4 regions of the Bacillus paralicheniformis genome follow, and region 1 is predicted to be linked to each of the others. Evidence: predicted binding sites of a transcription regulator. Region 1 holds the regulator's gene; each other region holds the start of a gene.
The links. The regulator Rex, encoded in region 1, represses fermentation and respiration genes when NADH is low (regulators of the CRP and FNR family bind a similar motif). The targets are predictions, from matches to a motif close to TTGTGAAATATTTCACAA.
Positions count from the first base shown of each region.

Region 1 (3,338 bases):
ATCTTTTCCTCGATCGCGCGCATTTCTTGTTCCATTTTTTTCAGAAAATCAAATACCGACAGCAATTCCTCTTTGAGCGTCAGCTTGGAATCGAGGCCGGAATGCTGGTCAAGGTAGCCCATCGTCAAATCTTTCGGCTTGATGATGTCCCCCTTTTCATATGAAAGTTTTCCTGCGATAATCTTTAGAAGAGTCGATTTTCCGGCGCCGTTGCGTCCGACGATCGCAATCCGGTCCCGAGATCTGACTTCGAGTTTTATATTCGTTAAAATCGTATCGGCTCCAAACGATTTTGAAAGTTGGTTCACTTGTAAAATCATCATGATCTTTCACCTCTTGTCTGCTATTTTAAGTGTAGCCTATCACTGCGCAGTCAGCAAACAATTAAGTGAAGTCTGGAAGATTTTAGCCAAAGAAAAAGACAGAATGAAAAAAATAGTGTATGATCGTTATAAGGAGAGTTCAGAACATGAATGAGTTTACACATTTTAATGAACAAGGCAGAGCCAAGATGGTTGATATAAGCGAAAAGGAAGCTTCAGTACGCACAGCTGCGGCTGTTTCAAGCGTGTCTATGAATCGAACAGTACATGAAAAAATCAAAAACCGGGAAATCGGAAAAGGCGATGTATTGTCGGTGGCGCAAGTGGCCGGAATCATGGCCGCAAAACAGACATCCGCCATCATCCCGATGTGCCATCCGATCGCTCTGAAAGGAGTCGACATCGCCTTTCGCTGGGAGGAGAAAGAACAGAAGAGCATCCTGCATATTCAATCTAAAGTGAAGACCAAAGGGAGCACAGGTGTGGAAATGGAAGCGTTAACTTCGGTCTCCGTATGTGCGCTGACCGTATATGACATGTGCAAAGCGGCGGATAAGGGAATGGTGATAGGACCGACCTTTCTTCTCGAAAAGACAGGCGGGAAAAACGGTGACTATAAAAGGGAAAAAGCTGATGTAGACATGGAGGATTAGTTTATGAACATGGATCATTCAAAAATTCCGCAAGCGACAGCGAAACGGTTGCCATTATATTATCGTTTTTTAAAAAACCTTCATGCATCCGGAAAACAGCGTGTATCTTCCGCTGAGCTGAGCGATGCCGTCAAAGTCGATTCTGCGACCATCCGCAGGGACTTCTCGTACTTCGGCGCGCTCGGAAAAAAAGGATACGGCTACAATGTCAATTATTTGCTGTCCTTTTTCAGAAAGACGCTTGATCAGGATGAAATGACGAACGTAACGCTCATTGGCGTGGGGAATTTGGGGACAGCCTTTCTCCATTACAATTTTATCAAAAATAATAATACAAAAATCGCCATGGCGTTTGACATCAATGAGGAAAAAATCGGAACCGAGGTCGGCGGTGTTCCCGTCTATGATCTGAATAGACTTGAAGAGCATATGACGGATGATATCCCCGTCGCCATTTTGACGGTACCGGCTCAAGCCGCACAGTCGATTACAGACAGGCTGGTGGAGCTTGGCATTAAAGGCATTCTTAATTTCACGCCGGCCCGCTTGAATGTGCCGGAACACATTCGCATTCATCATATAGATTTGGCGGTTGAACTTCAGTCGCTGGTGTATTTCATGAAACATTATTCAATGCAGGAAAAGTAAAACGGAAAACGAAAAATAAAGGAAAGGGGGCAGGCTTTATGCCAATCGGTCCTGGAAGCTTTATTTTAATTGTCGTGGTGGCGCTTTTGATATTCGGCCCGAAAAAACTTCCCGAGCTGGGAAGAGCAGCGGGAAACACGCTGAGGGAGTTTAAGAATGCGACAAAAGGTTTGGCTGACGACGATTCCGATAAAAAGAAAGAAGATCAGTAGGATAGGATGACATTTATGAAGGAAAGAGAAATGTCGCTGATAGAACATATCACAGAACTACGCAGACGGCTTGTGATCACTTTTTTCTTTTTTGTTTTATTTGTTGTGGCAGGCTTTTTATTGGCAAAGCCGCTGATTATCTATCTGCAGCAGACGGATGAAGCGAAGCTGCTGACGCTCAACGCGTTCAAGCTGACCGATCCTTTATTTGTGTACGTGCAGTTCGCTTTCATCATCGGCGCCGTCTTGACTTCGCCGCTTGTTTTATACCAGCTGTGGGCTTTCATTAGCCCGGGGCTGTATGAAAAAGAACGAAAAGTGACGCTCAGCTATATTCCGATATCGATTATTCTTTTTTTAGGCGGCATTGCCTTTTCTTACTTTATTTTATTTCCGTTTGTCGTGGACTTTATGACGAGAGTCTCAGATGATCTGAATGTCAACCAGGTCATCGGAATACACGAATATTTTCAGTTTCTGCTTCAGTTGACGCTTCCTTTTGGCTTATTGTTTCAGATGCCTGTGGTCATCATGTTTATCACAAGGCTCGGCCTCGTGACGCCGATGTTTTTGGCGAAAATCAGAAAATACGCATATTTTGTGTTGTTCGTCATCGCGGCGCTCATTACACCGCCTGAGCTTTTGTCGCATTTAATGGTCTCAGTGCCATTGCTCATTCTTTATGAAATCAGTATCGTGATTTCAAGAATATCCTACAGGCAGGCGCAAAAAACAATGATTCAAGAGGAAAATCAAGCGTTTTTGAACGACCATACAAAATAAGAGCCATTCTTTTTCAGAATGGCTCTTTTCCTTCACAAAAAAGGCTATTGATCTTTTCGTTTCATCTTGCCGGCCAGGGCGAACATTTTAAAGGAAATGCTGATATTATAGGCTGCGAAAAGCATCAGCAGGATCGTGTAAAAAGACCACATGCTTCCGGGCGAGGTTGCCGCCAGATATGTAAACAGCACACCCGTTAATAAATAAATCGCTCCCCAGAATTTAGGGCTTCTCATCATAGAAATCCTCCAATAATCATTTGCATTTTCTCGACGTGTTTCAAATATTCTTCAATAGGCTCCCGGAATGTCTGCAGTAAGACGACGAGCGTATTCATGGCGACATGGGCGAAAATAGGCACGATAATCCGGTTGGTTCTGACATATAAAAAGGCGAATGTGAATCCCATTGCTGTATATATGAGCAGATGGCTGAAATCTAAATGGACGACCGAGAAGAGCACCGAACTGAACAAAGCGGCAATGAAAAAATTCGTTTTCTCATAGATTGCACCGAAAATGATCTTTCTGAAAATGATTTCTTCAAGAATCGGTCCGAATACAGAAGAGACAAACACCATCAGCGGCAATGCGGTGATGATTTCCATGATCCGCTGCGTATTTTCCGATTCCGGGTTGACCCCGAACAAGTACATTTCGATCGAAGCGGCAATTGACTGCGAAAACAAAGCGAGAAAAACGCCGGCTACCGCCCATCCG
Region 1 is NZ_CP023665.1:693,011-696,348, forward strand. It holds gene CP943_RS03545 (ABC-F family ATP-binding cassette domain-containing protein) at 1-323, opposite strand, end outside; gene moaC (cyclic pyranopterin monophosphate synthase MoaC) at 470-976, shown strand; gene CP943_RS03555 (redox-sensing transcriptional repressor Rex) at 980-1,624, shown strand; gene CP943_RS03560 (twin-arginine translocase TatA/TatE family subunit) at 1,663-1,836, shown strand; gene tatC (twin-arginine translocase subunit TatC) at 1,843-2,619, shown strand; gene CP943_RS03570 (YdiK family protein) at 2,664-2,855, opposite strand; gene CP943_RS03575 (CPBP family intramembrane glutamic endopeptidase) at 2,855-3,338, opposite strand, start outside.

Region 2 (3,338 bases), 1.4 Mb from region 1:
GATTCCATTTTCCTTGGCCGTCCCAGCGGGAGCCCATCGTGCCCTGCGGAATCGCAAATCCATCTGTGTCTTCATCCCAAACGGCAGGCTTCCACTCATCATGCTCTGTAGCACGCCCGATATCTTTAGCATGGAGGAAGCGGCCTGCTGTGAACGTTCCGTTTTCCTCTTTCAAAGTCACCAAAAACGGGAAATCGGTATATTGTTTTGCATAATCAATAAAACGCTCCGTTTTCTGGTTGACATAAAAGTCTTGGAGAATGACGTGGCCCATCGCCATGGCCAGTGCGCCGTCCGTGCCTTGTCTGATGCTCAGCCAATCATCGGAAAACTTTGAGGACTCGGCAAAGTCCGGGCTGATCGAAATCACTTTTGCCCCTTTATAGCGGGCTTCGGCTAAAAAGTGAGCGTCAGGCGTTCTGGTAAGCGGCACATTAGAACCCCATGTCATGATGTAGCCTGAATTGTACCAGTCGCTGCTTTCCGGAACGTCGGTTTGATCTCCCCAAATTTGCGGTGAAGCAGGAGGGAGGTCGGCATACCAGTCATAGAAGCTCAGCATCGGCCCGCCGATCAGGGACATAAAGCGTGACCCTGCTGCGTGGCTGAGCATCGACATGGCTGGAATCGGCGAGAAGCCGACATTTCGGTCAGGACCGTATTTGGCAATGGTGTACAGAAGGGAAGCCGAAATCAGCTTCAGGACTTCGCTCCATTCGGCGCGGACAAATCCGCCTTTTCCGCGCGCCTGTTTATAGGCCTTTGCTTTTTCAGGGTTTTCGATAATTGATTTCCATGCTTCCAGCGGATTTTTGCTGCTGTTTAGCGCCTCGCGCCACATCTGGATCAGCACACCGCGTACATACGGATATTTCACGCGGAGCGGGCTGTATATATACCAGGAAAAGCTCGCTCCCCTCGGACAGCCGCGCGGTTCAAAGTCCGGCATATCAGGGCCAGTCGAAGGGTAATCGAGTCGCTGCCCTTCCCATGTGACGATTCCGTTTTTGACGTAGATATTCCAGCTGCAGGAGCCTGTACAGTTCACCCCGTGGGTAGAGCGAACCACTTTATCATGCTGCCATCTATTTCTGTATACATCTTCCCAATTCCGGTCTTCATAAGTGGTTTGGCTGTGTTGATTGGAATGGCGTTCAATAGGAGAGAAATAATTTAATCTCCTGAAAATGGGACTCTGTTTCTTTTTTTTCATTGCTGGTTCACTCCTTCTGAGTCAGTGATGCTACCCTCACTATATATGGAGGAGGCGCTGGACCTTGTTAAATTTGTCACATGGTTTCGGGTTTTCACAAATTTGTCACATTTTCAGGAGGGGAGAGGGAGGACAAAAAAACAGCCTGCATGGAAGCGGGCTGTCGAATGGGTCAATCGCTCGTGTTCAAAATTCTCTTTTCCCCGGTAATCTCTTGAATCGGGGCGATGTTCTGGGTGAATTCCAAAGTTCCGATATAGCGGCCGTTTTCATCGCGTACGGCAAAATAGCGGATGAACACGTATTTGTCTTTAAATTTGATCCAAAAGTCTTCAACGTCTTTTTTGCCTGATTTAAAGTCGTCAAGAAGTTTGTTGACGATGTGGACGCTTGCCGGCGGATGGCAGTTTTGGACGGTCCGGCCGATTACGGCTTTTGTCCTTGCGAAAATCCGTTCCTTTCCGTGTGAAAAATAGCGGACCACATCGTTTTCATCGATGAAGGTGATATCGACCGGAAGATGGTTCATCATGTGCTCAAGCTGGGCCACGGACAGAATACCAGTAGGGAGCCTGACATATCCGTCAGCCGCTTCTTCTGTTGTTTTGAGCTGATGGCGTTCAGGCTTCCACACCGTTTCCGGAGCAGTCAGGCAATATCCGATCTCGTCGCTTTCAGCCGCGATTTTCAGCCATTCGTCTTCTGTCAGCGTTCTGAGCGCCATCGGCAAGAGGATATTTTCTTCTTTATAAATCATTTCCGTGCCTTCTTGAATGATAAACGTTAGCTCGCGGATGACTTCATCTTTTTTGTCCGGCGTATACTCTTCCAACAAACGCTTCACTTCTTTGATGCTCTTGCGGATAAAATCATCGACAGCCCACATTACTTGGCTGGGCCCTGTAATTCCGTACTTTTCTAAATAGGGGAAGAGAAGATTTTCTTTTCTGCTGTAATGTTTGTCGACATCGGCGAGCAAGTTCAAGTCTGTGAGCAGCTTGAGAATGTTGTCGCGGTGATCTTCTTTTTCAAAACGTTCCAAATGAAGCTGCATTTTAAAGTTCAAAAGGAGGTCGATTTCTTTATTTTCTTTCATAAAAGTATGAACGGGATGGCCTGGCTGCTTATCGGCGTCAGCTCGGTGAATGTCTTCAATCGATCCTTTAAACACAGCGGCGTGAACGGAACAAAGCTCTTGAATTTCTTCGGGGGTAATGCCTTCTTCCTTCATTAACGCCTGTTCCAGCTGAGCGATTTCTTCAGCATTGACTGAACCGAACGCCTTTTCAAACCGTTTTTTGACGTCGGCAAGCGGTTTTCCTTTATGAAGGTCGATAATGATTTCTTTCAAAAGCTGCTTTTTTTCCTCTGGCAGACCTTGCTGCGTTTCCCGGTTGTTAATCATTTCGCTCATTGTTTTTCTCCTTTCCAAACGGGGTCAAATTCGTGCGCTTTCAATATGTCTAAGACATGCGGCCATTCGATTTGCATCATTCGCGCGCCTTTCGGAATCGTCATGATACGCCCGGCTGTTTCCAGCATGCCGGGCTTCGTTATGTTTTTAAACCCGGCTTCCTTCATCACGGCTTTTAGTTCAGGATGCAATGTGCAAAGTTCGTATACGGAATCGTTCAAATCAATTTTTTTATTATGCAGAGGGATCACATCCTTTGATAGTGATGATCATTCTCATCTATACCGTAATACAAGTATGCTGAAAAAAATGTGACGTACATCACATTTTTCAGCGCAAAGCCTTCGGAATATAAATACAGCTCGGGTCGCTTTCCAGGTAATCGCCTGTCAGAGCATAGGCACGCGAGCGCGAACCGCCGCACACATGGCGGAATTCACAGACGCCGCATTTTCCTTTAAATCCGTCCGGATTTCGCAAATCCTTAAAGATCGGTGATTCGCGATAAATCTCAGCCAGCGGCTGTTCGCGGATGTTTCCGGCTTTAAACGGCAGGAGTCCGCTTGGATATACATCGCCGATATGGGAGATAAACATAAAGCCGTTGCCATCGTTCACACCTTTCGGAGCCCGGCCCAATCCGCCGATCGCATCCATTTTCCCTTTCTGCAATGCGTGTTCATAGCGGATTTTCATGTTGGGGTCTTTCGC
Region 2 is NZ_CP023665.1:2,066,511-2,069,848, forward strand. It holds gene CP943_RS10675 (nitrate reductase subunit alpha) at 1-1,213, opposite strand, end outside; gene CP943_RS10680 (DUF438 domain-containing protein) at 1,386-2,627, opposite strand; gene CP943_RS10685 (DUF1858 domain-containing protein) at 2,624-2,854, opposite strand; gene CP943_RS10690 (TIGR04053 family radical SAM/SPASM domain-containing protein) at 2,958-3,338, opposite strand, start outside.
Region 2: a site for Rex is predicted at 1,278-1,295, ahead of CP943_RS10675 (nitrate reductase subunit alpha). Genes of this name have one in related genera too.

Region 3 (3,338 bases), 290 kb from region 1:
CAACGCCAAGAGACGGGAGCATACTGACTGAGAACATGCACAGAGCCACCCCGATAAAGAGGAATTGCAGCAGACGCACGCCGCCGATTTTATCGGCAATCAACCCGCCGACAGGGCGGAGGCAGCTTCCCGATGCAACGACGAGCGTGACAAATTCGCCGGCCCTTACCGCCGGAACGGCATACTGGGATGCAAAAAAGTAGCTTAAAAAGTTGGACAAGCCGACAAAACCTCCGAATGTTACGCTGTAGAGAAGGCAAAAATACCAAGTGTCCCTTTCTTTGAAAACAGCAAAATAGTCTTTGAGCGGTTTAGGCGCCGGCTGATTCGGAGGTTCTTTTGCCATAAGGAAATAGCTGAATAACACGAGTATCAGAGGAATCAGCGCCAATCCCATGACGCCGTTCCAGCCCACTTGCTCCGCCAGGCGAGGGCCGAATAGTGTAGCGAGCAGTGTTCCGCTGTTTCCCGCTCCGGCGATCCCCATGGCAAGGCCTTGCAAGTGCGGCGGATACCAGCGGCTCGCCATCGGAAGGGATGCGGAAAAGCTTGCGCCTGCCACACCGAGTAAAATTCCGATGATATACAGCTCGGCGACCGATGAACCGAACTGCCACCCCCATATCAGCGGAATCATCGTCAGCAGCATTCCGCCAATAGCCGTTTTTTTCGGTCCGAAACGGTCGGTTAAAATGCCGAGCACAATCCGGAAAAACGATCCGGCCAAAGTAGGTATGGCGACAATCAATCCGACCTGTGATGGAGATAAATCAAAATCAGCCGTCATATAAACACCAAGCGCCCCCAGCAACACCCAAATCATAAAGCTGACATCGAAATATAAAAAAGATGACAACAAGGAAGGTGCGTGTCCGCTCTTCCTCAAATCCGCCAATTTCAATTGCAACACTCCCCATCCGATAGATTCTAGAATTTATCATGACAAAATAGAATAGGGTTGGCAGTATTTTTGTCAGCTTTACTAACAAACTAAAAGATTGAATATTTAAAATGTTAATTTGGACGGCATTATACCCGGCGATGATTGAATGTTGCTGAAGATTTGAGGTGTTATGACTGTTGAAAAGGGGAAACTTAGATTGGAATGGGCCTGATGCACTTGCAGATAAAGCAGTCTTTTGCAGCACGTTTACCAATTTTTCTTTAGCTGTAAGGCATATTTTTACCAAAAAATGTACAAATTTAAGGAAGAAGTATGTAGAGACACAAAATAGACATAAATAAAAATGTATATCACTTGAAAAAGTATGTGAAGTATTGCACAATATGAATGTGAAGAGTTTCACAAACAGCTTAGATTTTAAAACAAACGGCAAAGGAATGATGAGTCATGAGAAACCAAAAAGTCAACCGTACAGTTTTGATCGGTGCGGGTTTTGTTGGAAGCAGTTATGCATTTACGTTAATTAACCAAGGTATCACAGACGAACTTGTGATCATTGATTTAAATAAAGACAAAGCAATGGGCGATGTCATGGATTTAAACCACGGTAAAGCATTTGCCCCGCATCCTGTGAAAACATGGTACGGCACATATGAGGACTGCAAAGACGCCGACATTGTCTGCGTATGCGCCGGAGCAAACCAAAAGCCGGGTGAAACCCGTCTGGATCTTGTCGAAAAAAACCTGAGAATTTTCAAAGGAATTATCGGAGAAGTCATGGCCAGCGGTTTTGACGGCATCTTCCTTGTCGCTACAAACCCGGTCGACATCTTGACTTACGCGACTTGGAAATTCAGCGGACTTCCGAAAGAACGCGTGATCGGAAGCGGTACAACACTTGATACAGCCCGTTTCCGTTACTTGCTCAGCGAGTATTTCGGTGTCGCTGCCCACAATGCCCACGGCTACATCATTGGTGAACATGGAGATACGGAGCTGCCTGTCTGGAGCCACGCGAATATCGGCGGAGTTCCCGTCAGCGACTTGCTGAAAAGAAATGAGAAATACAAAGCAGAAGATCTTGATGAACTGTTTGACAATGTTAAAAACGCCGCTTACCACATTATCGAGAAAAAAGGTGCGACATACTACGGAGTTGCCATGAGCCTCGCGCGTATTACGAAAGCGATTTACCGCAATGAAGAAGCGATTTTAACCGTGAGCGCACATCTTGAAGGCGAATTTGGGGAAAATGATGTTTATATCGGAGTTCCGGCGGTTGTCGGCCGATGCGGAGCGAGGGAAATTATTGAGCTCGACCTGAATGAAAAGGAAAAACAGCAATTCAAGCATAGCGCAGGTGTGTTAAAAGCAATTTTAAAACCGCATTTTGAACTGCAGGCATAACTGAACATCATGAAGATACTAACATCATGAAGATTGCGAGATGATGAAAATGTGGCAGCAGATATACGATCCGTTTGGGAATCTGTTTATCAGCGCTTTTGCCGCCATTCTGCCGATTCTTTTCTTTCTCCTTGCATTGACCGTGCTGAAGATGAAAGGAATCATCGCGTCATTTTTGACGCTGGCGGTCAGCTTTATTGTAGCGGTTTTCTTTTTTCACATGCCGGCTGCGAAAGCTGTCTCAGCCGTTTTACTTGGAATTGCAAACGGTCTTTGGCCGATCGGATATATTGTCCTGATGGCTGTATGGCTTTACAAAATTTCTGTCAAAACCGGAAAGTTTAAAGTGATCAGAGCGAGCATTGCCGGGATTTCGTCTGACCAGCGGCTTCAGTTATTGCTGATCGGGTTCAGTTTTAACGCCTTTTTGGAAGGCGCGGCAGGCTTCGGCGTGCCGATTGCGATCAGCGCCGTTCTTCTTGTCGAGCTTGGTTTTAAACCTTTAAAAGCGGCATCTCTATGTTTAATTGCGAATGCGGCATCCGGCGCCTTTGGAGCGATCGGAATTCCGGTAATCACAGGAGCACAGATGGGAGGCTTGACACCGGTTGAGCTTTCCAGAACGCTCGCTTTGATGCTGCCGTTCATCACTTTCTTTGTCCCGTTCCTGCTCGTTTTCATACTGGACGGGTTTAAAGGAATAAGGGAAACGCTGCCGGCTCTCCTTGTATTAAGCGGAAGCTATACGGCGGTGCAGACTTTAACGATGATTGGATTGGGGCCGGAACTTGCGGACATTTTGGCCGCTTTAATCAGTATGGGAGCGCTGGCGCTGTTTTTGAAAAAGTGGCAGCCGCGTCACATATACAGAGAAACCGGGAATGAACATGAACCCGCTGAAAAATATCATGCAGCAGACATTATGAAAGCCTGGTCTCCGTTTTATATCTTGACCGCCGTCATTGCGGTGTGGAGCCTGCCCGGTTTTAAAGGACTTTTTCAGGAAGGCGGATGGCTGAAACAATCG
Region 3 is NZ_CP023665.1:401,532-404,869, forward strand. It holds gene CP943_RS02215 (nitrate/nitrite transporter) at 1-901, opposite strand, end outside; gene CP943_RS02220 (L-lactate dehydrogenase) at 1,352-2,311, shown strand; gene CP943_RS02225 (L-lactate permease) at 2,361-3,338, shown strand, end outside.
Region 3: a site for Rex is predicted at 1,292-1,309, ahead of CP943_RS02220 (L-lactate dehydrogenase). Genes of this name have one in related genera too.

Region 4 (3,338 bases), 920 kb from region 1:
GCTGATACGTTCGGCGACACGGACTGCGCCGTTGTCAAAATACCGAACACCGTCCACGGCTGGCGTCCGATTTCAGTCATGATCCACCCCGCCGTATTTGCAATGAATGGAAAGGCGATTAAAGCCACCATCGTCCGCAAAAACCATTTGCTTGTTTCAAGTCTTTTACGGAAGCTGAGATAGAGGCCAGTCAAAGCGGCAACGATCATTAAAAGTCCTGAGCCGGCCATGATTCTGAAGCTCCAGAACGTCGTTTTCACCGGCGGAATATAATTTCCTTCTCCGTATTTTTCTTCATATTGCTTTTGCAGCGTCTTCATTCCGGGCACATCGCCGCTGAATTGTTTATAAGCCAAATAGCTAAGCGCATACGGGATGCTGAGCTCTGATTTGTTTTCCTGCTTGTCCGCGTCAATGTTCGCAAGCACCGTCCAAGCTGCAGGATCACCGCTGTCATCCCAAAGCGCTTCGCTGGCAGCCATTTTCATCGGCTGGCTCTTCATCAGATGCTGGGCCTGCTCATGTCCGCTGAACGCTACGCCGATGCCGGAAACAAGCGCCACAATCATCGCGATTTGAAAGGATTTTTTAAAAAAGAGCAATTCCTGTTTTTTCAGCATTTTATACGCGCTGACACCGGCAATGAAAAACGCTCCGGTGGCAAGCGCACCGAAAATGACGTGCGGAAATTCAACCCATAGCTGCGGATTTTTAATAATCGCAAAGAAATCGGTCATTTCCGCGCGGCCGTTTTTGATCGCGAATCCGACAGGCTCCTGCATAAACGAGTTGGCCGCTAAAATCCAAAACGCCGACATGATCGTTCCAAGCGAAACAAGCCAGATGGACAGCAAATGAATCTTCTTCGGAAGCCGGTCCCAGCCAAATATCCACAAACCGATAAACGTCGATTCCATAAAGAAAGCAAGCAGCGCCTCCACCGCGAGCGGAGCGCCGAATACATCACCGACAAAGCGGGAGTACTCCGACCAGTTCATTCCGAACTGAAATTCCTGTAGAATCCCGGTGACCACACCGACTGCAAAATTAATTAAAAATAAGTGCCCCCAAAATTTAGCCATCGTTCTGTAAATGTCTTTTTTCTTTACGACGTATAGAGTTTCCATTAAAGCAACCATAAAGACAAGCCCGATTGACATCGGCACAAAAATAAAGTGAAAGATCGTTGTTGAAGCAAATTGAAATCTTGCCAAAATGAGTTCGTCCACTGTTCCAGTCTCCTCCTCTTTGTTCTAGCCGGACCGTTGCCGAATGGCATCACCCTTGCTCAAAGTTTCACATGAATCTTATGAATATGATCACAGACAAAAGGGTGACCTTGGCCCACATTGATGTTCCGTTATTATCCGGATGGTTATTTATACCTGTACTTTACCGCGAATCCCTTCTTAAATAAAGTACATATCCCCTAATTTATGGATGTCATTGTGACAATTATCCGAAGAAATTATAGCTATTTTGTGACACTGTGGTTAACAAGAACTAAATCAGCATGAGAAAAATGCCCCTCATTCCCGCGGAGCATTTCGTCATTCAACGATTGCGATTCTCTGCGCAAAGCCTTGCGGATCAAAAGAATACCGTTATATGCAATCAAACAAATTCGGCGCTTTCCTTCAGCTTGAAAACGCCTGACGGAAAGTCCTGCTATTTTGTCCAATCTGTGAAATCTTCCCTCAGCCTTTTGCGCACGTCCTTCATCTATGCCTTCATGCAGCACTTGCTGATTACACTGCGCATTTACCTGCTTGCTGCCGTATCCCTCCCTGTCGAGCTATTTTTGAAACATCGCTCCCTCAGGCTTTTACGAATGGATGGAATATTTATTACTTGAAAATAAACAATAACGATACCCTGTTTATTCTATGAAAATCGAACCATACATTTGTTCAAACAAAATACACAAAATTTGTGAAATGTTTCACAATATCCTGCTATACTTAGTTTGTATTTATGATAGATACTTCTTAAGTAAACACTTGATGGTGGTGGAAAACATGGAATCAAAATCACTTGTTCTAGTCGAAGAGCTTGCCTTAAAAAAGCAAAGCATCTTTATGCAAAGCCCGCTTCGTTATCTTTTACGAGCTATGCTGGCCAGTATGTTTATCGGGTTCGGAGTCATTGTAGCGTTTAAAACGGGGAATCTATTTTATGTTGAACATTCTCCGTTCACATATCCAATTGCAGCAATCACATTCGGGGGCGCCATCATTCTGATCGTCTATGGCGGAGGAGATTTATTTACGGGAAATACATTTTATTATACATTGGCTGCGCTTCGTAAAAAAATGCGTTGGCCCGCTGTTATCAAGCTGTGGATGTTCAGCTATGCAGGAAATTTAATGGGCGCCGTGTTTTTCGCAGGCCTCATCTTTGCGACCGGTTTATTTAAGGATCCTTCTTCCACCGGCTTTATACTTAGCGTGGCGGAACATAAAATGAATACGCCGGTGACCGAATTGTTTTTCAAAGCGATTTTGTGTAACTGGCTAGTCTGCCTTGCGTTCTTTGTTCCGATGGCGCAAAAAGGAGACGGAGCGAAAATGTTCTCTATGATGCTGTTTGTTTTTACTTTCTTTATTTCCGGTTATGAACACAGCATCGCGAACATGGCCACTTTTGCCGTCTCTCTGGTCACCGAGCATCCGGATACGATTTCGATTGCAGGCGCAATCCATAACTTGATTCCGGTAACCCTCGGGAACCTGATCGGAGGCGCGTTTATGATGGGCTTCATGTACCACTATGCAAACAAGCCGGGCGGTGAAGAAATCATCAAATAAAAAGATTGTCCATTTTTAAAGGATTCTAAATATGCAGGTTCCCTTCATAAAATCGTGGTAACTTTAAAAATGGAGGTTCAGCAGATGCAAAGTTTTCATTCGCTTTGCCAGCAGTTTGGACATATTTTAAATTGGGAGCCGCACATTGAACACGGTGTCTGTTCTGTCAGCATCAAACGGAATTTGCGCGTCACGATTCAAGGAAGGCCAAGCCGTGGAGTCGGCATGGAAGAAGTCATGTTCGAGTCGCTCGATCAAAACGGAATCGCCTTGAATATGGCCGAAGTTGCCATTTTGCCTGAAGAAATTCCGTTGTTTACAAAAAAGCTTGTCGATCAAGGCATCATCATCAGCGCTCTCCACAATCATTGGATTTTTACAAAACCGAATATTTTATATATTCATTTTCAATCTGTAGAACCGCCGTTAACATTCGCAAGAAAAACAGCTGCCGCTTTATCCGTATTGCGATAAAGCAGCAGCTGTTTTCTTTATCCGTTCATTTTTCCCATTTCTGAAAGTGCGACCCTT
Region 4 is NZ_CP023665.1:4,150,760-4,154,097, forward strand. It holds gene CP943_RS21205 (cytochrome ubiquinol oxidase subunit I) at 1-1,229, opposite strand, end outside; gene CP943_RS22355 (hypothetical protein) at 1,514-1,855, shown strand; gene CP943_RS21215 (formate/nitrite transporter family protein) at 2,019-2,807, shown strand; gene CP943_RS21220 (DUF1259 domain-containing protein) at 2,892-3,281, shown strand; gene CP943_RS21225 (NAD-dependent malic enzyme) at 3,299-3,338, opposite strand, start outside.
Region 4: a site for Rex is predicted at 1,285-1,302, ahead of CP943_RS21205 (cytochrome ubiquinol oxidase subunit I). Genes of this name have one in related genera too.